2 regions of the Thioalkalivibrio sp. ALMg9 genome follow, and region 1 is predicted to be linked to the other one. Evidence: riboswitches for the same ligand, from Rfam matches in the RefSeq annotation. Region 1 holds a riboswitch; the other holds the start of a gene.
The links. Region 1 has a riboswitch for cobalamin ahead of F792_RS0110080 (porin). Riboswitches for the same ligand answer to the same signal wherever they lie in the genome.
Positions count from the first base shown of each region.

Region 2: it holds a riboswitch for cobalamin, as region 1 does, so the genes downstream of both, bluB (5,6-dimethylbenzimidazole synthase) here and F792_RS0110080 (porin) in region 1, are expected to answer to the same signal.

Region 1 is NZ_AQYC01000009.1:183,201-198,645, forward strand. Features, by position in the region: gene F792_RS0110030 (ABC transporter permease) at 1-285, shown strand, start outside; gene cobG (precorrin-3B synthase) at 305-1,699, shown strand; gene F792_RS0110040 (precorrin-8X methylmutase) at 1,696-2,349, shown strand; gene F792_RS0110045 (precorrin-2 C(20)-methyltransferase) at 2,346-3,101, shown strand; gene cobJ (precorrin-3B C(17)-methyltransferase) at 3,098-3,883, shown strand; gene F792_RS0110055 (cobalt-precorrin-6A reductase) at 3,897-4,697, opposite strand; gene F792_RS0110060 (bifunctional cobalt-precorrin-7 (C(5))-methyltransferase/cobalt-precorrin-6B (C(15))-methyltransferase) at 4,702-5,946, shown strand; gene F792_RS0110065 (cobalamin biosynthesis protein) at 5,976-6,398, shown strand; gene cobM (precorrin-4 C(11)-methyltransferase) at 6,395-7,159, shown strand; gene F792_RS0110075 (cytochrome c) at 7,427-7,990, opposite strand; gene F792_RS0110080 (porin) at 8,025-9,125, opposite strand; cobalamin riboswitch at 9,306-9,541, opposite strand; gene F792_RS0110090 (cytochrome-c peroxidase) at 9,729-10,733, shown strand; gene F792_RS0110095 (DUF4399 domain-containing protein) at 10,798-11,247, opposite strand; gene gltX (glutamate--tRNA ligase) at 11,390-12,796, shown strand; tRNA gene F792_RS0110105 (tRNA-Ala) at 12,839-12,914, shown strand; gene F792_RS0110110 (hypothetical protein) at 12,939-13,163, shown strand; tRNA gene F792_RS0110115 (tRNA-Glu) at 13,195-13,270, shown strand; gene F792_RS0110120 (AAA family ATPase) at 13,376-15,445, opposite strand, start outside.
Region 2 is NZ_AQYC01000009.1:655,877-671,321, forward strand. Features, by position in the region: gene cobD (threonine-phosphate decarboxylase CobD) at 1-548, opposite strand, end outside; gene cbiB (adenosylcobinamide-phosphate synthase CbiB) at 559-1,461, opposite strand; gene bluB (5,6-dimethylbenzimidazole synthase) at 1,458-2,231, opposite strand; cobalamin riboswitch at 2,324-2,588, opposite strand; gene F792_RS0112195 (cobalamin-binding protein) at 2,808-3,644, shown strand; gene F792_RS0112200 (iron ABC transporter permease) at 3,784-4,755, shown strand; gene F792_RS0112205 (ABC transporter ATP-binding protein) at 4,755-5,621, shown strand; gene F792_RS0112210 (hypothetical protein) at 5,627-5,992, shown strand; gene F792_RS0112215 (pirin family protein) at 6,078-6,926, shown strand; gene F792_RS0112220 (VOC family protein) at 7,431-7,826, opposite strand; gene ispF (2-C-methyl-D-erythritol 2,4-cyclodiphosphate synthase) at 7,823-8,323, opposite strand; gene ispD (2-C-methyl-D-erythritol 4-phosphate cytidylyltransferase) at 8,320-9,066, opposite strand; gene ftsB (cell division protein FtsB) at 9,059-9,466, opposite strand; gene eno (phosphopyruvate hydratase) at 9,657-10,934, opposite strand; gene kdsA (3-deoxy-8-phosphooctulonate synthase) at 11,001-11,843, opposite strand; gene F792_RS0112250 (CTP synthase) at 11,905-13,572, opposite strand; gene F792_RS0112255 (PP2C family protein-serine/threonine phosphatase) at 13,678-15,354, opposite strand; gene F792_RS0112260 (GGDEF domain-containing protein) at 15,354-15,445, opposite strand, start outside.

The DNA.
Region 1 (15,445 bases):
TATGCACGCAGCTTTGACCATACCTCCGTAGTGGCCACGTTCGTGTTGACCCCGCTGATCTACCTGGGAGGCCTGTTCTACCCGGTGGAACGGATGCCCGAGCCCTGGCAGTCGTTGGCGGTGCTGAACCCGCTGTATTACATGATCGAGGGCTTTCGCTACGGCCTGCTGGGGACCGGGTCCTTTGCCTGGGCCACGACCTTCTGGGTCCTCGTGGGGGCGACCCTCGTCGTCGGCGGGCTGGCCTGGGCCCTGGTGGCGCGTGGCGTGCGGATTCGGACATGAGCGCGGGCAGGGTGAAACCATGAGCGCCGATCGTCCGTGGGTGCGCCAGGCCTGTCCGGGGGTGGCTGCGCCGTTGAGCACCGGGGACGGTTTGCTGATGCGGGTGCGTCACCCGATCGGGGGGCTAGATGCGGAGCAGGCGCAGACCCTCGCGGAGGTGGCGCGCCGTTTTGGTTCCGGTGCCCTGGAGCTGACCAGCCGCGGCAATCTGCAGTTGCGCGGTCTGGAGACGGCGGATCTGGAGCCGGCACGTGTCGAGCTGGAGCGCGCGGGTCTGGCTGACCGCGATCCCGCGGTGGAGGCGGTGCGCAATGTCCTGGTGGCCCCGGTGACGGACATCGATCCGGAGGCGGCCATGGATGTACAGCCGGTCGCGCGGGACCTCGCGCGGGCGCTGGGGGAACACCCGCGTCTGCGGGCACTGCCGCCGAAGGTGGGGGTGCTGGTGGAGGCCGGTGGAGGTTTGCCGCTGGATGGCGTAGCGGCGGACCTGCGGCTGGAGGCCAGTGCGGCGCTGGGAGGGGTGTGGTTTCGGGTGGCCGTGGGCGCGTCCCGTCGCACGGCCACGGTGCTGGGCTGGACGCGCCCGGAGAAGGTCGTGGAGGTCGCCCTGGCGGTGCTCGAACGCTTCGTGGATTTGCGCGAAGGCGAGGTGGATCCGCCGGGGCGCGTGGCCGGTGCCGTGGCCCGGTTCGGCCCGAGCGTGCTGACCCCGCCAGGGCTGGAGCGCGTGCTCCCGGGCGGGGACTGGGTCGCGGCCCGGATGCCCGGATGCGCGGATACCGGGATGGGGGCGTGCCTGAACGGGCGCGCCTTCGGGATCGCGTTTCCCTTCGGGGCCCTGCGCGCGGAGGCCTTGCACGGGCTGGCCGAACATATCCGGGTGCGCGACGGACGCCTGCGGCTGACACCGTGGCGCAGCCTGCTCGTGACCGGGGCATCACCGGTGGAATCAGCCCGGGTCGCCGAGTGGGGCGGTGTGACCGATCCGGATGATTCGCGCCTGGCGGTGAGTGCCTGTATCGGGCAGGCGGGGTGCTCGGCGGGCAGTACCTCCACGCGGGCGGATGCCGAGAGGGCCGGGGTATCCGCCTGCAGGTTGCTTGCGGGCGGCGGTCATGTGCATGTCAGTGGCTGCGACAAGCACTGCGGGCGCCCCGCGAACGCGCAGGTGCTGCTCACGGCGCGGGAAGGTTGCTACGACCTGTCGCTGCAACGCGCGCCCGCGCAATGGGAGACCGTCCTGACGAGGCTGAGACCCGGGCAGGTCGAGCCGGCCCTCGCGGCCCTCGATACGGTTGCCCGTGAAGAGTGTGGCGCGAATGAGTCGAGGATCGAGGCCCTGCAACGGCTGGGGGGCACGGCACTGAGCCGGCGGATGAACGCAAAGATGAACAACGGAGATTCAGCATGACGCAGAGCGATACGGCCGGGGCCGTACCCGACTATATCCGCGACGGGGCGGCCATCTACCGGGAGTCCTTTGCGATTATCCGGTCCGAGGCGGATCTAGCCCGCTTTCCGGAGGACCTGGTGCCCGCGGTGGTGCGCATGATCCACGCCTGCGGCATGACTGATCTGCCGCGGGACGTCGGGTTTTCCGCCGGGGTGGCCCGGGCGGCCATTGATGCGCTGGCCGCCGGCGCGCCGATCCTGTGCGACAGCAACATGGTGGCGCACGGGGTCACGCGGGCCCGGCTTCCGGCGGACAACCCAGTGATCTGCAGCCTGCGGGAGGATGGGGTGGCGGCGGCCGCCGAGCGTCTGGGCACGACGCGTTCGGCCGCGGCGCTGGAATGTTGGCGACCGCATCTGGATGGCGCGGTCGTGGCCATTGGCAATGCACCCACGGCGCTGTTTCACCTGCTGGAGATGCTGCACCAGGACGCGCCACGTCCCGCGGCTGTACTGGGAATCCCGGTGGGGTTCGTCGGCGCGGTGGAGAGCAAAGAGGCACTGGCCAGCAGCCCGCTGAATCTCGATTACCTGACCATTTTCGGACGCCGGGGTGGCAGTGCCATGGCCGCGGCGGCCATCAACGCCTTTGCGAGTGACCGGATATGACGACATCCCCCAACCTGCAGGATTCCTCGGACGCCGGCTGTCTGTACGGCGTGGGCACCGGTCCCGGTGATCCCGAGCTGTTGACGCTGAAGGCCGTCCGTCTGATTGCGGAGAGCCCGGTGGTGGCCTACTTCTGTCGCCGGGGCGGCCGCGGCCAGGCGCGTGCCATTGTGGATGCCCACCTGGGTACCGGGCAGCGCGAAATGCCGCTGGAATATCCCGTGACCAACGAGATCCCGCACGGCTCCGACGAATATCGCAGCCGCATCGAGCAGTTTTTCGACACTGCCGCCGAGCAGCTGGCCGCCGAACTGGAGGCCGGGCGTTCGGTGGTGGTGCTGAACGAGGGGGACCCGTTCTTCTACGGCTCCTTCATGCACGTCTACCTGCGGCTGAAGGATCGTTTCCCCACCCGCATCGTGCCTGGCGTGACCTCGATGATGGCCTCTGCCGCGCAGTTGCCGACGCCGTTGACCATGCGCGATGACCTGCTGACGGTGATCCCGGGCACCATGCCGATCGACGATCTGCGCCAGGCCCTGCAGGGGACCGATGCCGCGGTCATCATGAAGGTCGGAACCCAGCGCGATGCGGTGGTTGGGGTCCTGCGGGAACTGGGACTGGACGCGCGCGCCTGGTACGTGGAACGCGCGAGCACGCCGGAGGAGCGGGTCCTGCCGTTGGCCGCGATCCCGGAGCAGGTGCCCTATTTCTCGATGATCGTGATTCCCGGGCGAGGGGTGCGGCGATGAGCGGGGATGGCGCTCGCCCGCGCGGTCGGCTGAGCGTGGTCGGGGTGGGGCCGGCCGGGCCGGAATGGCTTACGCCGCAGGTCGCTGCCCGTCTCGAAGCGGCGACCGACCTGGTGGGGTACGGACCGTACCTGGAACGCATTACGTGCGCGCATCACCGTGTTCACGCCTCGGACAACCGCGAGGAGCTGGCGCGTGCGACGCACGCCCTGGACATGGCCGCCGAGGGGCGGGACGTGGCCGTGGTTTCCGGTGGCGATCCCGGCGTATTCGCGATGGCGGCGGCCGTCTTCGAGGCCCTGGAAGGGGCACCGGCGGGGCGCTGGGAGGACGTCGAGGTGGACGTGGCCCCCGGGGTTTCGGCGATGCAGGCCGCCGCCGCGCGGCTGGGGGCGCCGCTGGGGAACGATTTCTGCGTGATCTCGCTGTCGGACAATCTCAAGCCCTGGTCGCTGATCCAGCGCCGGGTGCGGCTGGCGGCCGAGGCGGATTTCGCCATGGCCTTCTACAATCCGATCTCGCGCGCGCGACCCTGGCAGCTGGGCGAGGCACTGGGGATCGTGCGCGAGGTCCAGGGGCCGGACACCCTGGTGGTGCTGGCCACTGCGGTGGGACGTGGCGAACGCGAAGACGTGCAGATCTCCACCCTCGGCGAGGTGGACCCGGCGGCGGCGAATATGAGCACGCTGGTGATCGTCGGCGCCACATCCACCCGCGTGTTGGAACGCCCTTCGGGGCGGCGGCACGTCTACACCCCGCGTTATGTCGAGGCGGCGGAATGAGCCGGGACCCGCTCTAGCCGTGGGTGTCCGGGAGCGCCTCCAGCCAGTCGAGTACCGCCTGCGGGGCGTGGAACCGTGGCACTCCGGGGGCGTCCGGCGGGCGCTCCACCATCACCACCGGGATGCCCCGTTCGCGGGCCGCTTGCAGCTTGGCGGCGGTGGCATCGCCGCCGCTGTCCTTGGTCACCAGAACGTCGATCGCGTGTTCCCGCAGCAGGCGCGCCTCGTCCTCGGCCGTGAATGGGCCCCGGGCATGGATCCAGGTGACTCGTGGCAGCGCCGGGGGCGGTTCGGGCGGGTCGATGGTGCGGATGACATAGTCCAGCTCGGGCGCGGCCTCGAAGGCCTCAAGGTGCTGGCGGCCGGTGGTCAGCAGCACGCGCCGGCCGAGTGCCGGCAGCGTGCGGCCGGCGGCCGCGAGATCGGACACGCGGATCCATCTGTCATCCGCTCCGGCCTCCCACGACGGTCGGGTCAGGCGCGCCAGCGGGATGCCGGTCTGGCGCGCGGCCGCGACGGCGTTGGCCGAGATCTGCCGCGCGAAGGGGTGGGTTGCATCCACCAGGGCGTCGACCGCGTGTTCGTGCAGCCAGGCGGCAAGGCCCTCGGCACCGCCGAAACCGCCCGTGCGCCGTGGCAGCCGCGACGGGCCCGGTTTCCGGGTGCGCCCAGCCAGCGAGACGGTGGACTGCAGCCGCGGGTGGCCGTCCAGCAGCGGCTCCAGGGCCGCGGCCTCGGTGGTGCCGCCCAGCAGGAGGACATGCCGCGGGCGCGGTGGCCGGGCGTCGTTGGAAAGGGGTGAACGGGAGGTCATGGGGATGCCAAGTGTAGCGACGCAGCCGGGCGGGACGCCATGGTTGCACATCGTCGGGGTCGGTGCGGACGGTCTGTCCGGACTGGCGCCGGAGGCCCGTGCGGCCGTGGCGCAGGCGACCACGGTGATCGGGGGTGCACGGCATCTGGAGATGGTGCCGGAGCAGCCAGGGCAGGAACGTCTGGTGTGGCCCTCGCCGCTGGAGACCGCCCTCGACTGGATCGAGGCCCGGGCGGGGCAGCCGCTGTGCGTGCTCGCCAGTGGCGACCCGTTCTGGTTCGGGGTGGGCGCGACGTTGATGCGGCGTTTCCCGGTGGCGGCCACCCGGGTGTTTCCGGCGCCCTCGGCATTCAGCCTGGCCGCCGCGCGGATGGGCTGGCCGTTACAGGAGACCCGCTGCCTGTCGGTCCACGGGCGCCCGCTGGAAGCGCTGCGCCCTTGGCTGCACGACGGCGCGCGGCTGCTGATCCTGAGCCGCGACGGCGAGACCCCCGGCGAGCTGGCCCATTGGCTCAATGACCTGGGTTTCGGGGCCTCGGCCCTGACGGTCCTGGAGCAGTTGGGCGGGGCCCGGGAGCGCATTGGCGCGACCACGGCGGCGGACTGGGGCGCTCGCGAGGTGGATCCGCTGAACACGATCGCGCTGGAATGTCGCGCCTCCCCGGTGGCCCCGACGGCCCCGGTGATCGCGGCCAGCGCCGGCCGACCGGAGGCGCAGTTCGAACAGGACGGGCAGATCACCAAGCGCGAGGTCCGTGCGGTGACACTGGCTCTGCTGGCGCCCGGGCGCGGCGAGTGCCTGTGGGACATCGGCGCCGGCTCCGGTTCCATCGGCATCGAGTGGATGCTGGCGGATCCGGCCAACCACACCCTGGCCATCGAGCCGCGCGCGGAGCGGCTGGAACGCATCGCGCGCAATGCGCGCGCCCTGGGTGTTCCGGCCCTGCAATGCATCCCCGGGCGGGCGCCAGAGGCGCTGGACGGCCTGGCGCCTCCTGACGCGATCTTCATCGGCGGCGGCCTGACCACCCCGGGGCTGGTGGAGCACTGTGTGGAGAGCCTGCGCATGGGCGGGCGCCTGGTTGCCAACAGCGTGACGGTCGAGGGCGATGCCGTGCTGGCAGCGGCGCGCGAGCGCCATGGTGGTGAGCTGACGCGCATCAACGTGAGCCGTGCGGAACCGCTGGGTACGATGTCGGGCTGGAAACCGCTGCGGCCGGTGACCCTGTGGTCCCTGCGTCGGAGTTGAGTGAGGCAACGGACGGGGCGCCCGACCGGGTGGTGCCCGGCGTCGGCTTCGCCTCCGCCTGTACGGCCCGGGAGCTGGAGGGCCTGATCCGCGAGGTACTGGCCGAGGTTCGCGCCGTGCTGGATGCGGCGCGCGTCGAGCCGATCGCGATCCGGCATCTGGCGGCACCGGCGCACAAGAGCGACAGCCCCATGCTGGCGTCGGTGGCGCGGGAGCTGGAGCTGGAACTCGTATTTCCGTCTGCGTCTGCGCTGGTGGACTGCGACGAGGAAGTGCTTACGGAGTCGGCGCGGGCGCGTACAACCGCCGGGGTCGGGTCGGTGGCCGAGGCGGCGGCGCTGGCGGTGGCCGGCGAGGGCGCGCGTCTGCTGCTGCCGCGGCGTCTGTCCGCGCGGGCCAGTTGCGCGGTGGCCCGGGTCGATACCCATCACGTATTCAAGGAGTCATCATGACGGTTCATTTTGTCGGGGCGGGCCCGGGCGCGGCGGATCTGCTGACGCTGCGCGGGCGGGATCGTATCGCGGCCTGTCCGGTATGCCTGTACGCGGGTTCGCTGGTGCCGGAGGCGGTGCTGGAGCATGCTCCGGAAGGCGCGCACATCGTGAATACCGCGCCGCTGACGCTGGACGCGATCATGGACGAGATCCAGCGCGCCCACGCGGCGGGTCAGGACGTGGCGCGACTGCACTCCGGGGACCTGTCGGTGTACAGCGCGCTGGGCGAGCAGATCCGCCGTCTGGAGGCGGCCGGGATCGATTACACGATTACCCCGGGGGTCCCGGCATTCTCCGCTGCGGCCGCGACCCTGGGGCGCGAGCTGACCGTGCCGGAGGTGGCGCAGTCGGTGGTGCTGACGCGGACGCCGGGGCGGGCCTCGTCGATGCCGGAACGCGAACGGCTGGCGGCCTTCGCTGCGACCGGGGCAACCCTGGCGATCCACCTGTCCCTGCACAATATCGAGGCCGTGGTCGCGGACCTGCGTCCGCACTATGGCTGTGACTGTCCGGTGGCGATCGTCTTCCGTGCCAGCTGGCCGGACGAGACGGTGGTGCGGGGCTCGCTGGGCAATATCGTGGAGCGGGCAACGCAGCTGACCACGCGGCGCTCGGCGCTGATCCTGGTGGGGCCGGCGCTGGATCCGGGGGATTTCCGCGATAGTGCCCTGTACGACCCGGCGCATGTGCGGCGTTATCGCGGCATGGACAACGACTGATCGTCGGGTACCCAGTCAAGGGCCTGATTAGCACTGAAGCTCTGCAGAGGTCCCTTCCCCCAGCGCAACCCGCAGCCCTGCAGGAGCGCGCTTGTGCGCGAATGCGGCGCTTGCCGAAGCCCGCCGCCGTGTTCGCGGGCAAGGCCGTTTCGGCATATGAAGCGCGCGGTGGATTCGTGCTAATCAGGATCAGGAAAGGGGCCGCCGGAAACGGGGCGTGCCCTGCCCCGGAAAAGGGGCTCGGGGGACGCCCCGTTTCCGCGTGGTTCAGCGGCGGCGGTAATTGTCGTGGCAGGCGAGGCACTGGTGGCGCACGCTGTTCAGGGCCTTGGTGGCGCGCAGCTGGAAGGCCTCGTCCGCCAGGTCGTCGGCCGTCTCCACCTTCCGCTGCAGCCGTTCGGCGGCCTGGCGGTAGGACGCCTTGTACTCGGCGAAGTCTGGGTCCGCCCAGGCGGCGGGCAGGGCTCCTGGATCGCCGTCCCGCGCTGGTGTCTCGCGGTCGAACCAGGTTTCGATGTCGGCGGCCCGCCGTGCCAGCTCGTCGGCCAGATCGGGCAGACGCTCGGCGAACGGCGCGTCATAGCGCAGGATCTGCTCGATGCTGCGGTAGGTGGCCGAGGTGCCCCGCATGCTCTGCTGGCGGAAGCGCTGGAAGGCCTCGGTGGCGTCCACGCTGGCCGGGTCGTCCAGGGTTTCTTCGTAGCCTTCGCCCCAGGGGCCCGGCATCGGGACGGTGATCTCTTCGGCGCCCGTGGTCCCCGCCGATGCGAGCAGCAGGGCCAGCGGGAGGCCGGTCGTCAGCGACCGCCGGATGGATTTCGTTCGATTCATGGTGGCTCTCCCTGTTCGCGTCAGCCGTGGCGGGTCAGAAGCGGAACTGGTGCTGCAGGTGCAGTTCCCAGTCCGAGCGGTCGGCGTCGCGGTCCAGCCACATGAGCTGGGTCTTTTGCCGCTGGCCCCGGTGGTACCAGTTGAGCCCGGCGCCCCATTCGCGCTGCCAGCGCTCGTCGCCGGCGTCGTGGCGCAGCACCGCGTGGCGCGCCGCCACCTCCAGCCCGTCCACCGGCAGCGACTGCGCGAGTTCGAGCTCGGCACCGAGGTCGTGATAGGACGACGCATGGTTCGGGGAGACGTCGCGGCGGAACGCGGCCAGCGAGAGCGAGGTGTGGCCGAACTTGATCACCGCGTCGGCGGTGGCGGTGACCCAGTCGGCCCGCTGGCGGTCCACCGTATCTTCCAGTCCGCGGCTCCAGTCGCGCAGGTGGTTGCGGTCCGCTGCCTGAAGGCCGGCGCCCAGCGCCACGGTGCGCTCCACGGCGCGGCCGAGGGTAGTGTTGTCGCGCGGGATCTCGCCGACCGGTGCCCAGGCCCCGCGGGCACTGAACAGGTGGCCGGAGGTGGCGGGGCGGTCGTCACGCTGGTCCAGACGGCCACGGCCGTCGAACACCCCGGCGGCCCAGGCCCAGGCTTCGCCGTCACCGCCCAGTAGGGTCACGCCGGTATCGCGCCCGGCGGGGACCTCGAACTGGTTGCCCGGCACGCTGAGTTCGGTAAACAGGCGGTTGGGTCCGCCGATGTCGCGCGGCAGTCCGAAGGGTACGGTGAACTGGCCGAGGCGCAGGCCCAGATTGTCGCGGAACGCGTACTGCATCCAGATGTCGCGCATCGAGAGTTCGCCGCTGCTGAAATCCGGCTGCAGGCGAAAGCGAAGATCTGGGTGGAACAGAGTCCCCTGGGTGTCCAGCCAAGCGCGGCGGAAGTCGAACTCGCTAGTGGAACCGTCCGGGGCACGGGCGTAGCTGTAGCGGCCCTGGATCAGCGGATCCAGTGTCACCTGCAGGCCGTCTTCCGCGTCGCCGAACTCGAAGTTGGCCTGAGCCGGAGCGATGCTCGCGGCCGTCATCAGATACAGGGTGGCCAGGACCGGGATGGCATGTCGCCCCGGTCGGAGATGGGTATCGTTCATTGTTGTGGTGCTCCCCTAAGGAAACACATGACCCATGTGCCCGTTCGCGCACATGGGTCATGTGTTTCCCTGGCGCGCGACCCCGCACGCCGTGGATGAAACGACGCCACAGGATGGGCTGGGAGCAGGGGAGGGCCGATCGATGAGCACGCCGGTCCTGGCCCGCCCGGCCGCCCACCGCGGCGTCGGTGTCCTCCAGGCCGGTCTCCGGACTCGCAGAGTGGATGCGCGCTGCATCCAGATGCGGATCGCCTTCCCGCGGGCATCCTGGGGATGCGCCGCAGTGGCATTGGATCCGCCCAACTCCGCCTACCGTTGCGGGGGCAGTGCCGGGCTTGCGAACGAGAGTTCGCGCACCGGCTTCCCGATTATCCCCGGCCAACACAGGCCGGGGCACCTGAAGTCAAGGCGGACCCTACGGTGCCTCCGTTTGAGGGTCAAGGGCGCGTTGAGGCGGGATGGCGGGGGTATCCTTTGATCTGGATCAACGGAACGCTCGTTTTTGATCGCGTCCGGTTTTCCGCGTCGATAGGGTGGGTTTCATGGGATCTGGACCGAGTCTATATCGGTCCGCCCTGATGTTCCCCTTCAAGGAGACCTGCCATGAAGACACTTTCCGGATTCCGCATCACGGCGATCGCCGCCTGTGCGGCGATCGCGTTCGGGGCCTCGGCGCCTGCGCTGGCCGATACGGACTATTCGCAGTACCGCGACGTGTTCGAGCCGCTGCCGGCGCTGCCGCCGATCCCGGCGGACAATTCGATGACGGAGGAGAAGATCGAACTGGGCAAGATGCTGTTCTTCGAACCGCGCATCTCCAGTTCGGGCGTGATCTCCTGCGCGACCTGCCACAACCCTGCGCTGGGCTGGGCGGACCGTATCCCGCGCGCGGTGGGGCATGATGGCCAGGTCGGCGAGCGCAACACCCCGACGGTGCTGAACTCCGGCTTCTTCACGGCGCAGTTCTGGGATGGCCGCGAGGACGACCTGGAAGGCCAGGCTCTGGGTCCGATCCAGGACGCGATCGAGATGGCGATGCCGCTGGAGGACGCAATCGAGCGTCTGGAAGAGTTCAACGAGTACCAGGAGAAGTTCCAGGCCGCCTATCCGGACTATGACGGTGACAACGTGATCAATGCCGATCACGTGGCCCATGCGCTGGCGACCTTCCAGCGCACGCTGAACACCCCGAACTCGCCGCTGGACCGCTGGCTGGTTGGGGACGAGGGCGCGATGAGCGAGCAGCAAATGCGCGGCATGAAGCTGTTCGCGGATAACGGCTGCGTCGCCTGCCACCGTGGCCCGGCACTCACCGACAGCCACTTCCATCGCATCCAGGTGCCGGGGTCGGAAGACGAGGGCCGTTACCTGGTGACCGGGGAGGAGAGTGATCGCTTTGCCTTCAAGACCCCGACCCTGCGCAACGTGGCCCTGACCTACCCCTACATGAACAACGGCGAGACCGCGACGCTGGACGAGGCGATCCGCATCATGGGGCAGGAGATGCTGGGCATGGAGTTTAGCGACGATGAAGTCGCGGACCTGGAGGCCTTCATGCACGCGCTGACCGGTGACATGCCGCAGTTCGAGATCCCGTCACTGCCGTAAGCGACCGGTTGCCACTGGCGATGACAAGCCCCCTCCGGGTCCGGAGGGGGCTTTTTTGTGCCGCCTATTCGACGGTGATGGTGATCCTGTCGGAGGTCACTGGCGGGTCGAAGCTGAGGTGGCGGTAGTCCATGAAGAGCAATTGCAGGGTGTGAGTACCCGGCTCCAGTTCGATCTCGCCTTCGGTCTGACCGCCTCCGAAGTGGCGCTTGTGGTCGGAGAAGGGGAGCGAGGCATCCAGGTCGACCTCGTCCAGCGGCTGGTTCACCAGCAGGTGGTGATGCCCGGTGTTGTCGGCCTCGACGCCGGCCGGGGCCACGCCCATGCCGCGCAGGCCCATCTGGATCCGCACGGGACTTTCGACGGTGTCGCCATCCTGCGGGCTGATGAAGTACACCTCGGCCCCTTCGGGCGCTGGAACGCGGTCCGTGCTGGCCGCACTGCTTGCGGCCAGGGCGAATCCTCCAGTGACCAGAGCGATGGTCGCGAGGCGGGTGAGCGAAACGGATTTCATCACGACTCCTTCGGGCGATAGGGCCCGTGTGTTGGCCTGTCTCGAGTATAGCCGGCGGAAACCGGGCTGCCGGGTTATCGCCCTGTAGCGTTCTGCTACCCTAGGCGCCTTTGCTCACTACCCGTAATCGAGTGTCCCGCGCATGAGTTTCCGTACCCGTTTTGCCCCCAGTCCCACCGGTTATCTGCACATTGGTGGTGCCCGCACCGCATTGTTCTCCTGGTTGTACACCCGTCATCACGGCGGCGACTTCGTGCTCCGCATCGAGGACACCGATCTCGAGCGCAGCACTGCGGAGTCGGTGAACGCGATCCTGGAAGGCATGAACTGGCTGGGTCTGACTTACGATCAGGGCCCGTTCTATCAGACCGAGCGCTTCGACCGGTACCGGGAAGTGATCGATCAGCTGATGGCCGCCGGGCATGCCTACCGCTGCTACTGCTCGAAGGAAGAGCTGGACGCGATGCGCGAGGAGCAAAAGGCGCGCAAGGAGAAGCCGCGCTACGACGGTCGCTGCCGCGCCCGTACCGAGCCGCGCGAGGGCGTGGAGCCAGTCATTCGCTTTCGTACGCCGGACGAGGGCGTGACGGTCGTTGACGACATGGTGCGCGGGAAGGTCGCGTTCCAGAATCACGAGCTGGATGACCTCATCATCGCCCGCTCGGATGGCTCGCCGACCTACAACCTGACGGTGGTGGTCGACGACATGGACATGGGCATCACCCACGTGGTGCGCGGCGACGATCACCTGAACAACACGCCGCGCCAGATCAACATCCTCAAGGCGCTGGGCGTGGAGCCGCCGCGCTATGGCCACCTGCCGATGATCATGGGCCCGGATGGTGCCAAGTTGTCCAAACGCCACGGCGCGGTGTCGGTCATGCAGTACCGCGACGAGGGCTACCTGCCGGAGGCACTGCTCAACTATCTGGTGCGCCTGGGCTGGGCGCATGGCGACCAGGAGATCTTCGGACTGGACGAACTGGTTCGGCTGTTCGACATCAAGGACGTGAACCAGTCCGCCTCCGCCATCAACCCGGACAAGCTCCTGTGGCTGAACCAGCATTACATCAAGACGCTGGACCCGGACCACGTCGCGCTGGAACTGGGCTGGCACCTGGGGCAGCTGGGGATCGATCCCTCCGAAGGGCCGGAACTGCGCGACGTGGTCATCGCGCAGCGCGAACGGGCGCGTACCCTGCGCGAGATGGCCGAGAACAGCGTGTATTTCTATCGCGAGTTCGAGGACTACGACGAGAAGGCGGCGCGCAAGCAGCTGACCGCCGAGGCGCAGCCCGTGCTGCAAACCCTGCACGATGGCTTCAGCGCTCTCGGGGCGTGGGAGAAGGAGGCGCTGCACGAGGTGGTGGTGCACACCGGCGAGCGTCTGGAGCTCAAGCTCGGCAAGGTGGCGCAGCCCTTGCGTGTGGCCCTTACCGGCGGCACGGTGTCCCCGCCCATCGATGACACGTTGGTGCTCATTGGTCGCGAGCGCGTTCTGGCCCGTATCGACCGTGCGTTGCAGAAAATTTCCGCCGCAGCGGGTTGACACATTTGGGGGTGCTGGCTACAGTACGCGCTCGCCTGACACGGGGCCATAGCTCAGCTGGGAGAGCGCCTGCATGGCATGCAGGAGGTCGGCGGTTCGATCCCGCCTGGCTCCACCACTCAGGGGTACTGCGAGTTCATTAATGCATCGTTTTGGAGTCATATCGCTCTACGTTGGATTGGTGCTGGCAGTGATCGGATTGATCGGCGGATTCGGGCTGATGCTCACCGGGGAACAGACCTGGTCGAAGCCCCTCATCGCGCTGGTGCCGGTCGGGTTTTTGCTGGTGTTCAACGGTCTGGTGACGACGCTTCTGCATCGCGCACCAGGTAGCGAGGAAGACCGGCCCAAGGGCCCACCCGAGTAAGACGGAAGTAAGAAGAAGACGTTGCCTCTACGTCCCCATCGTCTAGAGGCCTAGGACACCGCCCTTTCACGGCGGCGACCGGGGTTCGAATCCCCGTGGGGACGCCATATCCCGAAAAGGCCCGAACCGCAAGGTTCGGGCCTTTTCTTTTGTGGTGTTGGGATCACACCGGTAGCGCCTTGGCCGCCGGGCGCTTGTCCCGGCGGCTGATGTCAGGCGAGGCGGGGATCGCGCTGGCGGGGTTCGTCGGGGTGCGGGCGCGGGATGATGCAGTGGTTAATACGCGAGAGTTCGCGTTCGGCCCAGGATTGCACCTGGGGGTCGCTGGCGAATCGGGCGTAATCGAGCAGGGCCTGGCGTTCGATGTTGGGGTTGCCCTGTTCGTGGGCGATGCGGCGCGCGCTTTCCAGTTCCTGCCAGCCGTTGTCGTCTTTCCCGTCGCTGTTGGCGAGCAGGGCGACGGCGCGCAACCGGCGGATGGCCGGTTCGAAGGCGAGGTCGCCGCGCTTGCGACAGCCTGCAAGCGCCTCGTCGGCCATCGCCAGGCGCTGTTCGGGCGCGATGTCGCTGGCTTCCAGGGCGTCCAGCAGGATGAGCTGGAAGATGGTGTTGACGCCATCCATGATGTGGCGCATCGCCTCGACCTGCTGTTCGATGGCCTGGTAGGCATCGGCTTGGCCCTGCCGGGCCAGGGCCCAACTCTCGAGGGTGATGCCGGCGGCGCGCCACAGTGGGTAGTCGTACTCGCGGGCGATGGAGAGCGCGTGGCGCGCTGCGGGCAGCGCGGATTCCGGATCGCTGGAGTAGAAACCGAGTACCGAGCGGAAGGCATGCACGAAGGCCTCGGTGGGCCGATGGCCGAGCTGGTCTGCCTGTTTGCACGCGGCATCCATTTCGGTCCAGGCGCGCGCGTGATTTCCCAGATGGAGCAACGTCCAGGCCATGAAGCCCCGGGCGCTGATGGCCGGGTTTTCAGTATGGCGCGCCACCAGGGTTGCGTGGTCGGCGTCGCGATAGAGCTTGACCGCCCGCGTCTGGTGTTCCAGCGCCTCGCCGAAGCGGCCGGTCCAGAAGTGGGTGTTGCCCTGGACATAATGGGCCGCGATCCGCAGCAGGCGGTCGCCGGAGCGCTCGGCCAGTTGCTCCATCTCCGCGGCGAGGCGATGGGCCTCCTGGAATCCATGCCAGGAGCCGGCGCCGTGCCACAGGCCCCAGAGGACGCGGAAGTACTGCACCGGGTCCTGTTCCGGGGCGGTCAGGCGCATGGCGCGTTCGAAGATGTCGTTGACCGTGCGCGAACCGTAGCCCAGCAGGGCCAGGTTGGAGGCCCCCAGGCCGCCCAGGGCGCGCAGGGTGTCATGTTCGTGGGTCGCCGGATCGCCGCTCGCGTGGGCCTCTGGGTGGCGCTCCAGGCAGTCCAGCGCGTCCTCGAAGTAGTGCGAGGCCTCGGGCAGGATGCCGCGGGCGAAGGCGGCTTCGCCGGCCTGCAGCCAGGCGTTTACGGCTTCCGGATAGCGACCGGCGTGGTAAAGGTGGTTGGCGATGCGGCCCCAGTCGGCGGTCTGCATCCCATGCTCGCCGTCTTCCTGCATCAAGTCGGCCAGCTGGCCGTGCAGACGGGTGCGGTCGCTCAGCAGCATCGATTCGTAGGCTGCCTGGCGGAACAGGACGTGGCGGAAGCGATAGCGCACACCATCCACCATGCCGGCGGGTTCGATGAAACCCTTCCCGGTCAGGCGCGTCAGCTGGCGGCGGATGGTATCGGCGGGCTGGCCGCGCAGGCGGCTGAGGATTCGGGTATCGAAGTCGCGCCCGATGACTGCGGCGGAATGGGCCAGTTCGCGGGCACTGCCGAGCTGTTCCAGACGCGCGACCAGAAGATTGGAGAGCCCTGGCGGCAGGGTGTCCGGCAGCTGGCCGGTGCGGGCGGCCTCGAGGGCGTAACGCGTCAGTTCCTCGAGAAACAGGGGGACGCCTTCGCCGCGTTCGATCAGCTGCTCGCGCAGACCGCTCGCCAAGCGTCCGTTGGGGTCCAGGCGGTCCACCAGATCGTGCGCGGCGGCCGCGTCCAGGCCAAGCAGGCGGACGTGCTCAAGGGAAAGGTCGCGCCACGACGAGCGGAAGCTCATGCGCGCCGTCAGGATGGCCATGATCGGTCGGTGATGCAGGCGCTGGTACAGCCGCCGCAGGAACTCCGATGTACCCGAGTCCATCCAGTGCAGGTCGTCGCAGATGAGCAGTGTCGGACCATGGGCCGCCCGTCGGTGGACCAGTTCGACCAG
Region 2 (15,445 bases), 470 kb from region 1:
GCCTGCGGTGTCACGTCCATGAACGCCTCGTCCACGATCAGCCAGCCGCCGCGCGCGGCCAGGGCCGCATGCCACGCCAGCAGGTCCGCGCGGTCGAACCGTTGCCCGGTCGGATTGTTCGGGTTGACCAGCACCAGCACGTCCAGGCCGGGCAATGCAGCCTCGATCGAATCCCCATCCAGCGGGACGACGTCGTGCCCGGCCCCGTGCCAGGCCCGGGCGTGCTCGTTGTAACTGGGCTCGAGGATGCCCACGCGCGAAGGGCCTTCCCGTAGCGCGGGCAGCAGCTGGATCGCGGCCTGGGAACCGGGCACCGGCAACAGCGCCCCGGTCCCGTAATAGGCGGCGGCTACGGCCTCCAGGCCGTCGTCCGGTTCCGGCAGGCGCGCCCAGGCCCCTGGCGGCAGCTCGCCCGCGGGGTAGCCATGCGGGTTGATGCCCGTGGAGAGATCCAGCCAGTCGGCCTCGGGGATCCCGTAGCGCGCAGCCGCCTGACGGATACCGCCCCCGTGCACCTGGATCAGTACCTGCGGCTCCGGCTTCTGCATCGATTGGGCCTCAGAACAGGACAACGACAATCACTCCGGCCACAATGAAGGCCATCCAGATGGCCAGCGCACGATCCAGCAGCGCAACCGCCTGGCGAATGCCTGCCGCGTCGGGCATGCGGCCCATCCCCAGACGGGGTCGCCACTCGCGCTGCCCGCCATAGGGCGCCGCCCCCCCCAGGACCACGCCCAGCGCACCCGCCCCCGCGGCCATCACCGGCCCCGCATTCGGGCTCTTCCAGCCGGCGGCCTGCTCGCGCCAGCACTGCAGCGCGTCCCGGCCACGACCGGCCAGGGCATAGCCCAGCGCCGTGAGACGGGCCGGGATCAGGTTCATCGCATCGTCCAGGCGCGCGGCGGCCCAGCCAAACGAGCGAAACCGGTCATTGCGATAGCCCCACATCGCGTCCAGCGTGTTCACCAGGCGATAAGCCACCACGCCCGGTGCGCCAGCCACCAGGAACCAGAAGATCGTGGCGAACAGCGCGTCGTTGCCGTTCTCCAGCACCGACTCGATGGTCGCGCCACTCACCCCGCGCGCGTCCAGGGCCGCCGTGTCGCGACTGACCAGCATGCCGACACCGGTGCGCGCCCCAGACAGGTCATCCTTTTCCAGGGCCTCGGCCACCACCTCCGCATGCTCGTCCAGACTGCGCCAGCCAATCGCCAGCGTGAGGATCGCCAGCGTCAGAACCCAGCCCCAGGCCAGCGAGGCGCCCAGTGCGGCCAGCGCCACCCAGGGCAGGACCAGCGCCGCGAGAAGGAGCGCTCCGCGTACACGACTGGGCGCATGCCAGCGGGATTCGGCCCAGGCCGCGAGCTGGCCGAATCCGGCGAGCGGATGAAACCGCCGTGGGTCACCAAACAGTCGGTCCAGGATCAGGGCGCCGATCAAGATCAGAAAGGTACTCATGTGTCGCCACCCCCGGATGGCCCATCCGGACGCGCGGCGGATTCCCGCACAACCGTGGGCAAGGCGAGTTCGCACGGCGCACCCCAGCGATCCTGGAACACCAAGTCTTCCAGTGGGCGCCGGCTGTCCCAGCCCGCCGTCTCCAGCATCGGCCGGTCATAGAAGCGCTCCACATGCCCCAGGCACAGCACCGCGATCGGGTACCCGCCTTCGGGCATGTCCAGCCGATTGGCCAGCCAGTCCGGATCGAACAGGGAGACCCAGCCCATGCCCAGACCCTCGGCGCGGGCGGCCAGCCACAGGTTCTGGATCGCACACGCGGCCGAACAGAGGTCCATCTCGGGGAGCGTCCGCCGGCCCAGCACGTAGCGCTCGCGGCCATCGGTCAGGGCCACGACCAGCAACTCGCCCGCCTCGCGGATGCCCTCCAGCTTCAAGCGATGCACGTCGGCCGCGCGCTCGCCACAGGCCTCGGCGGTGCGCGCCTGTTCATCCGCCGCGTGGGCGTGGAGCACCTCGCGCACCGCCGGGTCGGTAATGCGCAGGAAGCGCCAGGGCTGCATATAGCCCACGCTCGGCGCGCGATGCGCCGCCTCCAGCAGCCGCCGCAACACCGCTGGATCGACCGGGTCCGGCCGAAAATGGCGCATATCCCGGCGTTCCGCGATCACGCGATAGACGGCCGCAAGCTCATCTTGGGCAAATCCCGAACCCCCGGCATCAGCGCCCGGGCAGGAAGGGTTCTCATTGGCGGGCAACTCGGACTGCATCGGCTTACCGTCAGGGGGACACGACGCGGATGCAGAGGGATCGGGGTGTGGCCACAGGGGCCCGCACCTACCGACCCTCGCCCACCGCGCGGTCGCAGAAACATCGTCCAGGCCGGTCTCCGGGCTCGCGAGGCCCCGGCAACCCGGGGCGGCAAGTCGCCTTCCCGGGCCGCGTTCGGCCCAGTGGCTTTCGACTTGTCGAGGTCCGAGCGGCCTGCGGAAGCACCCCTCGAACCCACTCGCTTACCGTTGCGGGGGCAGCGTCGGAATGGGGCTGCGGAGGATCTCGCGCCTGCACCGACTTCCCGTTTAACCCGCGCGATCAGTCGCCCGGGCACCTGGTAGCAAGCCGCCAATCATACGCGGCAAGCCCACTGCCGACCAATTGACGCTCCGAGGCGCCCCAGGCTTGCTGCTATGATGCCCCGCTAGTCCAGCGCCTGGTGGCGGCTCCCCAGCCGGCTCGAAGGCGCTTGAACAACCAATCCAATGCGACTGTAAAAAATGCAATTTTGGACTTCCCGAACTCCACTGCTCGCTTGCCTCCTGGGCGTGCTCTCAACCCCGCTGATCGCAATGGCGGACTCAATCACGGTCACCGACGACGATGACCGCGAGGTCCATCTGGAGCAGCCTGCCGAGCGCATCGTCAGCCTGGCGCCGCACATCACCGAGGTGCTGTTTGCCGTGGGTGCGGGGGACCGCATCGTGGGCGCAACGCAGTACAGCGATTATCCGCCCGAGGCGGAGGCCATCCCGCGGATTGGCGGTTACAGCCGGATTGACCTGGAACGGGTACTGGAAAGGGACCCCGATCTGGTGATCGCGTGGAAGAGCGGCAACTCCGCCTCCCAGGTCGAACGCCTGCGCGAACTGGGACTGCCGGTGTACGTATCGGAACCACGCAGCTTCGAGGGTGTGGCCTCGAGCATGCGGCGCATGGCCACGCTCGCCGGCACGCATGACCAGGGCGAGGCCGCGGCAGAGGACTTCCTGGGCCGAATGGACGCGCTCCGCGCCACGTACGGCGACCGGGACCCGATTCGCGTGTTCTATCAGGTGTGGGAGCAACCGTTGATGACGGTCAATGACGACCACCTGATCGCCGAGGCCATCGCCGTCTGTGGCGGCGTGAACGTGTTCGGCGATCTCGACCGCCTGGTGCCACGCATTGGCCGCGAAGCCGTACTGGATGCCGACCCCGAGGTCATCATCGGCGGCGGCATGGGCGAGGACCGCCCCGACTGGGTGGTCGCCTGGGGCCAATGGGAGGACATGACCGCGGTCCAGCGCGACAATCTGTTCTTCATTCCCCCTTCGCTCCTGCAACGCCATACCGGACGCATCGCGGAAGGCACGGCCCTGATGTGCGAAGAGCTCGAACGCGCCCGCGCACGCCGTCCCGCCCCATGACCATGACGGTCCGCCTCGCAGTCTCTCGGAAAGGATATCGCGGGACACCAATGAAGGAGCGTTGTACGTGCGCTGAAGGCAGCGCTCCCGCCGTTCCGGCAACCTACCGCTTCGCCCGCCTGGAGCGGAGGGCTACCGCTTGACCCGTTCGTTCCTCCTGGCCCTGGGCGTGCTGTTGCCCGCGTCTGTGCTCTCCGTTCTGGTGGCACTGGCCTACGGCAGCGTGCAGATTCCGTTCCCTGACCTGCTGAGTGTCTTCTTCGGCGAGGCCTCGCAACTGCACAGCACCCTGGTACTGGATCTGCGCCTGCCGCGCGCGCTGGCCGCGTTCGCCGCCGGCGGGTTGCTAGGCCTGGCCGGAGCGCTGATGCAGGTCCTGCTACGCAATCCACTGGCCGATCCCTACGTGCTGGGGCTCTCCGGCGGTGCCTCGGTGGGCGCCTTGCTGGCGATGCTGGCGGGACTGTCCATGTTCTCGGTCTCGGCCGCGGCCTTCGTGGGCGCCCTGCTGTCCACCATTCTGGTGTTCGGCCTGGCCCACGGCACGGGCAGCTGGACCCCGACCCGCCTGCTGCTGACCGGTGTCGTGGTGGCCGCCGGCTGGGGCGCGATGATCAGTTTCATCCTCGCGGTCAGCCCCACTGCGGAGCTCCCGGGCATGCTGTACTGGCTGATGGGCGACGTCTCCCATGCCCGCAACCCCTACCCCGCCTGGGGCGTACTCGTGGTCGTCGCCCTGCTCGCCCTGCCATTTGGCCGCACCCTGAACGTCCTGGCGCGCGGGCCAATGCAGGCCGCGGCCCTCGGAGTGGCCGTACGCCCGGTGGAATGGACGATCTATGTCGTGGCGGCCCTGATCACCGCGACCGCGGTCACCCAGGTCGGCGCGGTCGGCTTTGTCGGGCTGATCGTGCCGCACATGCTGCGTCTGATCTTTGGCAACGACCAGCGCGTGATCCTGCCGGCCTCGGCCCTGGGCGGGGGCATCCTTCTCACCCTGGCCGACACCCTGGCCCGCACGATCATCGCCCCGGAGCAATTGCCGGTGGGCGTCATCACCGCGATGCTGGGTGTCCCGGTGTTCCTGTTCCTGCTCTACCGGAGCCGCTGATGCCGCGTACACATCTCCCAGTCCCCGCGGCGACCCAGCCACACGACACGCCGGGCCTGGGCGCGCGCAGCGTTCACCAGGAACCGGGGCCCAAGACCCTGCTCGCGACGCATGACCTTGTCATCGACGTGCCCGAGCGGCCGCCCGGTTCGCCGCTGGACCTGACGGTCGACCCGGGCCAGTGCTGGGGCATCCTGGGCCCGAATGGGGCCGGCAAGAGCACCCTCCTGCAGACCCTCGCCGGCCTGCGGGCCGCGCGTGCCGGAACCATCAAGGTCAAGGGACAATCCATTGCGAACCTCGCCCGCGCAGAACTGGCCCGTCGCCTGGGCCTGGTCTTCCAGACCCACCACGACGGCTTTCCCGCCACGGTGCTGGAGACGGCCCTGATCGGGCGCCACCCGTATCTGCGGCCCTGGGATATCGAGTCTTGCGAGGACTACGCCCGCGCCCGGGCGGCACTCGCGGCGATGGATCTCGCCGACCTCGAGGACCGCATGGTGGACACCTTGTCCGGCGGGGAACGCCAGCGCCTGGCGATCGCGACCGTGCTGACGCAGGACCCCAGCCTGCTCCTGCTGGACGAGCCCACCAGCCAGCTGGACCTGCATCATCAGGTGGCCGTGCTCAACTGCGTGCAGGCCATCGTCGGTCAGGAAAACCGAGGCGCGGTGTTGGTCCTGCACGACGTCAACCTCGCGGCGCGCTACTGCGATCACTTGCTACTGCTATTCCCTGACGGACAGGCGTGCTGGGGCCCCACGGCCACCATGCTGGTGCCCAGCGCACTGGAGCGCCTGTACAACCAACGCCTGAGCGTGGGTGAGGTGGACGGGCTGCCCGTCTTCCTGCCCCGCAACGAGTAGTCCCCATGGAATTCTTCCGCACCCTGCATTCCGACCTGGATGCCGAAAACCTGCAGCGAAGCCTCACCGTGTCCGCATTACCCGACGCCAGCGGCGCGATCGATACGCTGATCGCCGACGAGGGCCCCGATGCCGGCGTCGTGTACTGCCTGTGGGGCGAGTTTCGCGTCCATCGGGAAGTCATCAACGGTGGCGTGCGCTTTTCCCTGCCGGAATGCCCGAATGGCCTCGCCTGGACGCTGACCACCGGTCACCCGCCGGAGCCGCGGGCCGTCACCCTGCACCTCACCATCAATCGTCAGGAACACGATCCCGATTTCATCGAAAGCCTGGAGATGTTCGCCGATTCCTGGGAGCTTTCGGCCACCTGACAGAACGCCCCATGACGGGAAACGATGCAATTTTCTTTTCGTTTCATGGTCGGTATGGTGCAGATCTGTTGCGAAGGAGAACGCCATGAACCCGACACCGCCGGACAGCGTGAAGACCTCTCATCCCACCCAGGACGGGGCCGGGGTGAAGATTCGGCGCATCCATGATTTTAGTGGCGGGCTGGATCCCTTCCTGATGCTGGACGAACTGAAGGCCAGCGCGCGCGAGGACTACATCGGCGGCTTCCCCTCGCACCCGCACCGCGGTTTCGAGACGCTGACCTACCTGGTCCACGGCGGCCTGACTCACGAGGACTCCATGGGCAATCAGGGCCGCGTCGAGGCCGGCGAGGCCCAGTGGATGAGCGCCGGCCGCGGTGTGATCCACTCCGAGATGCCGCTGCTGGATGCCGACGGCCTGCACGGCTTCCAGCTTTGGGTAAATCTGCCCGCCGCGCGCAAGATGGACCCGCCGCGTTACCGCGACGTGCGCGCCGACGCGATGCGCCACCTGCCGGAAGACGACGATTCGCTGCGCTTCAAGGCCATTGCCGGCTCCTGGCAGACCAGCGCCGGGGACACCGAAGGCGCGCTGCCGCAGATCGGCGAAGGCGCCGCCATGGCCGATCTCACGCTACCGGCCGGCTACCGCCTGTCGCTTGCGGTGCAACTGGAAGATCGCGTGCTGGCCTACGTGTTCGACGGCGAGCTGACCGGCCTCGGCATGGGCCAACTGGGCGTCTGGCACGGCCACACCCAGGTCCACCTGATCGCGCAGCAGGATGCCCGGGTACTGCTGTTCAAGGGGCGGCCCCTGGGCGAACCGATCGCCCACTACGGCCCGTTCGTGATGAACACCTCCGACGAGATCGAACAGGCCATCAGCGACTACCAGTCCGGCCAGCTCGCCGCCGAACCGGCCAGCATGGACTGAGCTCGAGCCAGCCCATCATCCCGCAAGTTCCTCGCGCGAGTCCCCTCACCGTCATCCCGGAAACCGCCCAGCGGTGATCCGGGATCTCCCCGCGTGGACCAAACCCCGACCTGCTGCCTGGCACCCGCGCCGGAGATCCCGGCTCTTCGCTCCGCTACGGCCGGGATGACGCCAGGGAAGATCACCCGACCGGTGATCCTTGCATCCCCCCCGCCACCTAACGCTTTCGTCAGCCCGGAAACCGCGCAGCGGTTATCCGGGATCTCACTGCGTGGAACGAACCCCGACCCGCTCTCTCGCACCCACGCAGATGACCACGGCTCTTCGGTTCGCTACGGCTGCGGTGAAGGGGCTTTGGGAGCCAAGGTCGCTATGGATGGCGTCGCGGGCCACCCAGCTAGGCTTGGGGGTGGATCCGGTGATCCCACGATCCGTTCCGTGGAGAAGGATGGCCCCGCAACGGGTGCAGGGGCGCTGGTTCGTGGCCGGCCCCCCAGTCCGGCCTCAGCCGCCTTCCTCGATCAGCTCGATGGCGTTGCCGTCGGGATCGCGCACGAATGCGGCCGGGCGCCCGGAACGACTGCGCTCCACGGCAATCCCTGCCCCTTCCAGACGCGCTGCCAGCGCCTCCAGGCCACGGACGCGCAACGCCAGATGACGGTCCTGACCACAGCGCACGCCGCGCTCGGTCGAATCGGGGTTCGGCACCTGCAACAGATGCAGAGCCTGTCCGCTCCCCAGGTCATACCACAGACCGGGAAAGTCGAGATCCGGGCGTTCCAGTGGCACCAGGCCGAGCTGCTCCCCGTAAAAGGCCGCCGCCACCCGCGTGTCCGCAATCACCAGGCTTGCATGATGCAGACGCAGGATGCCGGGTTCTACCCGCTTCGCCGAAGTCATACCCGCATCACCCCCGAGGCCGGTTCGAGCAACACAATAGCCTGGGCCGCCACCCCTTCCTTGCGCCCGGTGAAGCCGAGGTGCTCGGTGGTGGTCGCCTTCACGCTGACATCGGCGATATTCAGTGCGGTATCGGCTGCCAGGTTTTCGCGCATCGCGCGGACATGCGGTGCAAGCTTGGGCGCCTGCGCGATCACCGTGGTGTCGATGTTAACCGGGCGCCAGCCGGCCCCGGCCACTCGTTCGAGCGTCTCCCTTAGCAGGACGCGGCTGTCCGCCCCTCGAAACGCCGGATCGGTATCCGGAAAGTGCAGGCCAATATCCCCCAGCGCCGCGGCGCCCAGCAGGGCGTCACACACCGCGTGGATCAGCACGTCCCCATCCGAATGGGCCACGAATCCACGCTCGAACGGGATGCGCACGCCACCGAGTACCAAGTGGTCGCCTTCGCCGAAGGCGTGTACGTCGAAGCCCTGGCCAATCCGCAAGCCGCTCATGCGCGAAACCCGCCTTCCAGGCGTCCCTGCTGCATCAGATACAGGCGAGCAAGCTCAAGGTCTTCGCTGCGGGTGATCTTGATGTTCATCGGGGAGCCCTCGATCAGCCGGGGTGCCTGGCCCAGGAACTCGATGGCGCTGGCCTCGTCCGTCACCGGATGCCCCTCGGCACGCGCCTGCGCGTTGGCCGTGCGGAGCATGCCCAGCCGGAACATCTGCGGGGTCAGGGCCCGCCAGACCCGTTCGCGATCCAGCGTCCGTTCGACCTTCCCGGCACCATCGCTCCACTTGATGGTATCGGTGCTGGGACTGGCGAGCAGCCCACCCACCGGATCGTCACGCAACTCGTGCAGCAGCCGGTCCACATCCGCTAGCGGCAGACAGGGTCGTGCCGCGTCATGCACCAGTACCCAGTCGTCCTCGTGCGCCCGTTCTGCAAGGAAGTCGAGCCCGTTCTGGACCGAATCCGCGCGCTCCGCCCCTCCGGCCGCACGGAACAGCCGCCCGCCGGCCAGCGGCAGGTCCAGGGCATCCGGGTCGACGTCCGGACCGAGTACCAGAACCACCCCGCGAATCCGCGGGTGTTCGAGAAAGATCGACAGGGTGTGGGACAGGATCGTGTGCGATCCGAGTGTCAGGTACTGCTTCGGACGGTTGGATCCCATGCGTCGACCGATGCCAGCCGCCGGGATCAACGCCCAGAACGCTGGCTCCCGAGTCGGCACGTGTTCCGCGTCAGCCATCAAAGGGGTCCTCGGGTGGCAGGGTGTCGGTGGCGGGCTCCGCATCCTCCGGGACTTGCGCGTCCGGGCCCGGATCGGTCTCTCCAGCCGGGCCCGGTAGCGGCTCGACCTTCAGTCTCGCTGGCTCGTCCTCGCCCACCACGAAGAAGAAGATCTCGTCCTCGCGGATCATCCCCAGATCGCGACGCGCGCGCTCCTCGACCGCCGCGGTACCGCCGCGCAAATCGCGCACCTCGGCCTCCAGAGCCTGATTGCGTTGTTCCAGCTCGGCATTTGCGGCTTGCTGTTGCGCAACCTGCTCGCGCAGATCGCGAACATCGCGCCAACTCCCCTCGCCCAGCCACAGGGGCCATTGCAGGGCCAGCAGCACGAGGGCCAGACCGATCAACAGGCCGCGCATCACCCGCACTCCGTATGGTTGAACAGAGAAAGCCCTCGCCCGCGCAGCGCGACAGACGCGACAACGTGGAGACGAGGGCTTTCGCAAGTGGCCGGCATGCCCGGCATTCTACGAGCCCCTGACGACCGGGGACAGGAACCGCGCCGCAGGCTGAGGACTGCGTGGTGACCAAGGCCGTCCCGGGTCTCGATCAGCGCCCGAAGGTGAACGCCGACATGCCCGGATAGGTCGCCCGCGAACCCAGGTGTTCCTCGATACGGATCAGCTGGTTGTACTTGGCGACCCGATCGGAACGCGACAGCGAACCGGTCTTGATCTGGCCGGCGCGCGTGGCCACGGCCAGGTCCGCGATGGTCACGTCTTCGGTCTCGCCCGAGCGATGCGAGATCACTGCAGTGTAATTGGCCTTGCGCGCCATCTCGATGGCTTCCAGCGTCTCGGTGACCGTGCCGATCTGGTTGAGCTTGATCAGGATGGAATTCGCAACGCCCTTGTCGATGCCTTCCTGCAGGATCTGGGTATTGGTCACGAACAGGTCGTCACCCACCAGCTGCACGCGATTGCCCAGGCGCTCGGTCAGCGTCTTCCAGCCGTCCCAGTCATCTTCGGCCATCCCGTCCTCGATGGTCAGGATCGGGTACTGGTCCACCCAGTGGGCGAGATACTCGGAGAACTCGTCGGCAGAGAAGGCCTTGCCTTCGGAATCGAGGTGATAGCGCCCATCCCGGTAGAATTCGGAGCTGGCGCAGTCGAGGCCGATCCAGATGTCCTCGCCCGCCTTGAAGCCGGCGTTGTGAACCGCTTCCAGGATCACCTCGATCGCGGCGGAGTTGGACGGCAGGTCGGGCGCAAAACCGCCCTCGTCGCCCACCGCCGTCGCCAGCCCGCGCTTGGACAGCACCTTTTTCAGCGCGTGGAAGACCTCGGCGCCGTAGCGCACGGCCTCACGCACCGAATCCGCCCCCACTGGCAGGATCATGAACTCCTGCATGTCCACACTGTTATCGGCGTGGGCACCACCATTGATGATGTTCATCATCGGTACCGGCAGCAGCGTGGCGTCGTCGCCGCCCAGGGTCTCGAACAGTGGCTGTTCGCGATCCGCGGCCAGGGCATGTGAAGTGGCCATGGAGACGGCCAGCAGGGCATTGGCGCCCAGGCGTGCCTTGTTGTCGGTCCCGTCCAGTTCCAGCATGCGGCGATCGACCGCGGTCTGATCCAGCTCCATACCTCGCAGGGCGTCGCGGATCTCGCCGTTCACGTGGCTGACGGCCTTCAGTACGCCCTTGCCGCCGTAACGCTTTTCGTCGTCGCGCAATTCCAGGGCCTCGCGGGCCCCTGTGGAGGCACCGGAGGGCACCGCCGCTCGCCCCATGGCGCCGGAATCCAGGACAACATCGGCCTCGACCGTCGGGTTGCCCCGAGAATCGATGATCTCGCGGGCGTGAATCTCCGCAATCTTGGACATGCTCTCTCCTTGAAAATACCCGCCCGGACGGGCCCGTCCGGGACGTTTTATCGATTCTTTCGGTCGTTAACCGAGACCGTACTCCGCTTCCGCAAACGGCTGCGCCTTGGCGGCGGCGTCCAGCGCCTTGAGCGTCTGCAACAGCTCGGCCATCTTCGGCAGCGGCCAGGCATTGGGACCGTCGGAAAGGGCCTTCTCGGGATCCGGATGGGTCTCCATGAACAGGCCGGATACGCCAGCGGCCACCGCCGCCCGTGCCAGCACCGGCACGAATTCGCGCTGCCCACCGGAGCAGGCGCCCTGCCCGCCCGGTTGCTGCACCGAGTGCGTCGCATCGAAGACCACGGGGCAGCCGGTCTGACGCATCTGGGCCAGGCCGCGCATATCGGAGATCAGCGTGTTGTAGCCAAACGAGACCCCGCGCTCGCAAACCATGATCTGATCGTTACCGACCTCGCGGGCCTTGTCCACGACATTGCCCATGTCCCAGGGTGCGAGGAACTGGCCCTTCTTGATGTTCACCGGCCGGCCCTGACGCGCAACGTTCTGGATGAAGTTGGTCTGCCGACAGAGGAAGGCCGGGGTCTGCAGCACATCAACAACACTGGCGACTTCGTCCAGCGCGGTGTCCTCGTGAACATCCGTCAGGATCGGCACGCCGATCTCCGACTTCACTTTGTCCAGGATGCGCAGGCCCTCTTCCATGCCCAGCCCGCGGAAGCTCTTCGTCGACGACCGGTTGGCCTTGTCGAACGAGGACTTGTAGATGAACGGAATGCCGAGATCGTCCGCCATCGTCTTCAGCGCGCCAGCCGTCTCCAGGGCCATGGCCTCGGATTCGATGACGCAGGGGCCGGCAATCAGAAAAAAGGGCCGATCAAGGCCGACTTCAAAACCGCAAAGCTGCATGCTCTGTCCTGTCTGGTGGCCGCCACCCTCCGGGTCCGGCCACAAAAAAGCGAACTGGCGCCTATTCCGTCAGCGCCGTGGTGGTTTCCGGTTCGCGGGCATCCTGGTAATCCCGGGCGGCACACACAAACGCGGTGAACAGCGGGTGGCCATCCCTTGGGGTCGAGGTAAATTCCGGGTGGAACTGGCAGCCCACAAACCACGGATGGTCGCCCAGCTCCACGGCCTCTACCAGTTCGCCGGATTCCGAGACCCCGGAGAGTCGAAGACCTGCGGCCTCCAGGCGTTCACGATAGGCGTTGTTGAATTCGAAGCGATGACGATGGCGTTCTCCCACCACTTCGCGACCATAGGCCTCGGCAATGCGTGACCCCGGGGTCAGGCGCGCGCTCTGGGCGCCGAGACGCATGGTGCCACCAAGGTCACTGTCGGCATCGCGCCGCTCGATGCGGCCTTCCTTGTCCTGCCACTCGGTAATCAGCGCGATGACGGGATGCGGCGTGTCGGGGGCGAACTCGGTACTGTGCGCACCTTCCAGCCCCACCACATCCCGCGCAAACTCGATGACCGCCACCTGCATACCCAGGCAGATTCCAAGATAGGGCACATCGTTCTCGCGGGCGTAGCGCACCGCGGCAATCTTGCCCTCCACGCCGCGTTCACCGAAGCCACCCGGAACGAGGATGGCATCCAGGCCCTCGAGTTCGCGAACGGCCTCGTTCTCGGCCCCTTCCAGCTTTTCCGAATCGAGATAGCGAATCCGGACCCGGGTACCCGCCTGGATGCCCGCGTGGGTCAGGGCTTCGTTCACCGACTTGTACGACTCGGTCAGATCGACGTACTTGCCGATCATGCCGACCGTCACCTCGGACTCCGGGAACTCCATGGCATTGACCACGTGCTTCCAGTCCGAAAGGTCGGCTTGCGGGACCTCGATATGGAGTTTGCGCAGCACGATCTCGTCGAGCTTCTGCGAATGCAGCCACAGCGGGATCTTGTAGATGTTGTCCACGTCCACTGCAGAGATGACCGCCTTCTCCTCGACGTTGGTGAACAGCGCGATCTTGCGCCGTTCACCCTCGGGGATCGCCTGGGTGGAGCGGCACAGCAGGATATCCGGCTGGATACCGATGGAGCGCAGTTCCTTGACCGAGTGCTGGGTCGGTTTGGTCTTGATCTCGCCGGCCGCCTCGATATAGGGCACCAGCGTCAGATGCATGAACAGGGCGTTGTCGTGCCCCAGCTCCACGCCCATCTGACGGATCGCCTCGAGAAACGGCAGGGATTCGATGTCACCGACCGTGCCGCCGATCTCGATCAGGGCGATGTCGGCGTCGCCGGCCCCCTCGTGGATCGAGCGCTTGATCTCGTCGGTGATGTGCGGGATGACCTGCACCGTGCCGCCGAGATAATCCCCGCGACGCTCCTTGCGGATCACGTTCTCGTAGATCTGCCCGGCGGTGAAATTGTTGCGCCGCGAGGTGCGAATGCGCACGAAGCGCTCGTAGTGCCCGAGATCCAGGTCCGTTTCGGCGCCGTCATCGGTGACGAACACCTCGCCATGCTGAAACGGGCTCATGGTGCCGGGATCCACGTTGATGTACGGATCCAGCTTGAGCAGCGTCACCTTGAGGCCACGCGCCTCCAGGATCGCCCCCAGCGAGGCGGATGCAATACCTTTGCCCAGAGACGAGACCACGCCTCCGGTAATGAAAACAAAACGCGTCATGCGGGAAACCTGGCTGGGAGCTGACAAGCACCCTGCCCCGGTTCGCACACGCAATCCGGGGCAGGCGGAAAACCCCTGAGAGAGTACCAGAGCACCCGCCCCCGCTCAATCGGAAGGTGGGGGCAGTGCCTCGTTTCCAGCCCGGGATGACAACGGCCGGAAGGCCACCAGGGTCATATCGTCACGCCGCGGCTCGCCGTCGCGATAATCTTCCAGCACCCGGACCACGGCATCGATCTTGGCCGACAGATCGCGGCCACTCTTGTCCGTCAGCACCTGGCGCAACCGCCGCCGACCAAACAATCGCGGCGGCTCTCCGCCGACATGATCGTGCACGCCATCGGTGATCAGGAAGAATTCGGTGCCCGGCTCCACGTCGACCTCGTGGTCCACGGGCTGGGCCGGTTCCAGACTGCGGTAGCCAAGGCCGCCGCGTACGCCCCGGATCTCCTCGACCTCGCCGTCGCGGTCGATCAGCAACGGCAGCCCGACCCCGGCAAAGGCCAACTTGCGGTCCTCCGGACGATACACGCAGACCGCGGCCTCCAGCCCGTCGTCCGAGTCGGAGTCATAGCCATCCTGACGCAACCGCGAGCGTACCAGTCGGTCCATCTCGCGCAGGATGGCCGAGGGCTCCAGCAAGCGGTGTTCGTGCAGGATGCGATCCAGCGCCGAGGCCACCACCAGGGTAATGAATGCACCCGGTACACCGTGGCCGGTGCAGTCCGCCACCACCAGGATGCTGTGTCCGTCGATGGCCTCGACCCAGAAGTAGTCGCCACCCACCAGGTGCAGAGGCTCCCAGTAGATCTGCACCTCGTCCATGTGACCATCGAGGGCATGCTTGTCCGGCAGCATGGCGGTCTGGATGCGGCGAGCATAGCGGATGCTCTCCACCACCAGGCGATTACTGCGCTCGAGCTCACGGTTGGCCTCGTCCACCTTGGCCAGCGCCCGTTCCGTCTCGGATTTCTCGGCTTCCAACTGCCGGGTGCGTTCCTCGACGCGCCGCTCGAGATCTGCATTCAGCGCCTTCAACTCGCCCCGGGCCCCGTCGCGCGCGTCCAGCCCCGCCTGAAAGGCCCGCAGCAAACGATCCAGCGAACGCCCCAGCGCCCCCAGCTCATCGTTTTCGTGATGGCCCAGGCGCGGCATCGGCCAGTGCGCGGGCTGCTCCGGGTCGGTCTCCGCCACCGCACGCGAAATCTTCAACATCGGACGGAGCATCAGCAGATAGAACAGTACAACCACCACCAGAGAGACGATCACCGCCTGGGTCACACTGGTAACGACCCCGGTCTGCAGCCGGTTGACGAAGGCTCGCCCCAGCACGCCGGGGTCCAGTTCCACGCGCAGGACGCCCACGCCCTGGATATTTCCGCGGGTACCAGGGTGGCGCAGCTCACGCTCATGGGTTTGCAGATCACCGAAGAGCCAGTGCGCCCATTCGCCACCGGTCTGGGTGCGTTCCTGGGCATCCTCCGCAAGGGTGTTGCCAAAGTCGTCGAGGATCTCGACCCGCCGGATCTTATCGAATACCAGCAGGCCCTGGACCAGGGAATCGGCCTGGGCGGCGCTCAACTGGAAGGCCGCCTCGGCGGCGGGTGGTTCTACCAGGCGTTGCAGACGGTCGATCTGTTCCCCGGTCTCGGCCCGGAAGGCATGCCAGTCTGAGGCAATGACATAGGCGCTGCTGAGAAGGCTCAGCGCCAGCGCCGCCAGCAGCGTGGCGACGGCCAGCTTGGCGACAAGGCTACGATTCCGGCGGGTGCCGCCCGCCATCACCCGCGTTCGCCGTGCATTTGCACGATGACACGGTTGCGTCCCTCGTTCTTGGCCCGATAGAGCAGGTCATCGGCCAGAGCCACCAGCT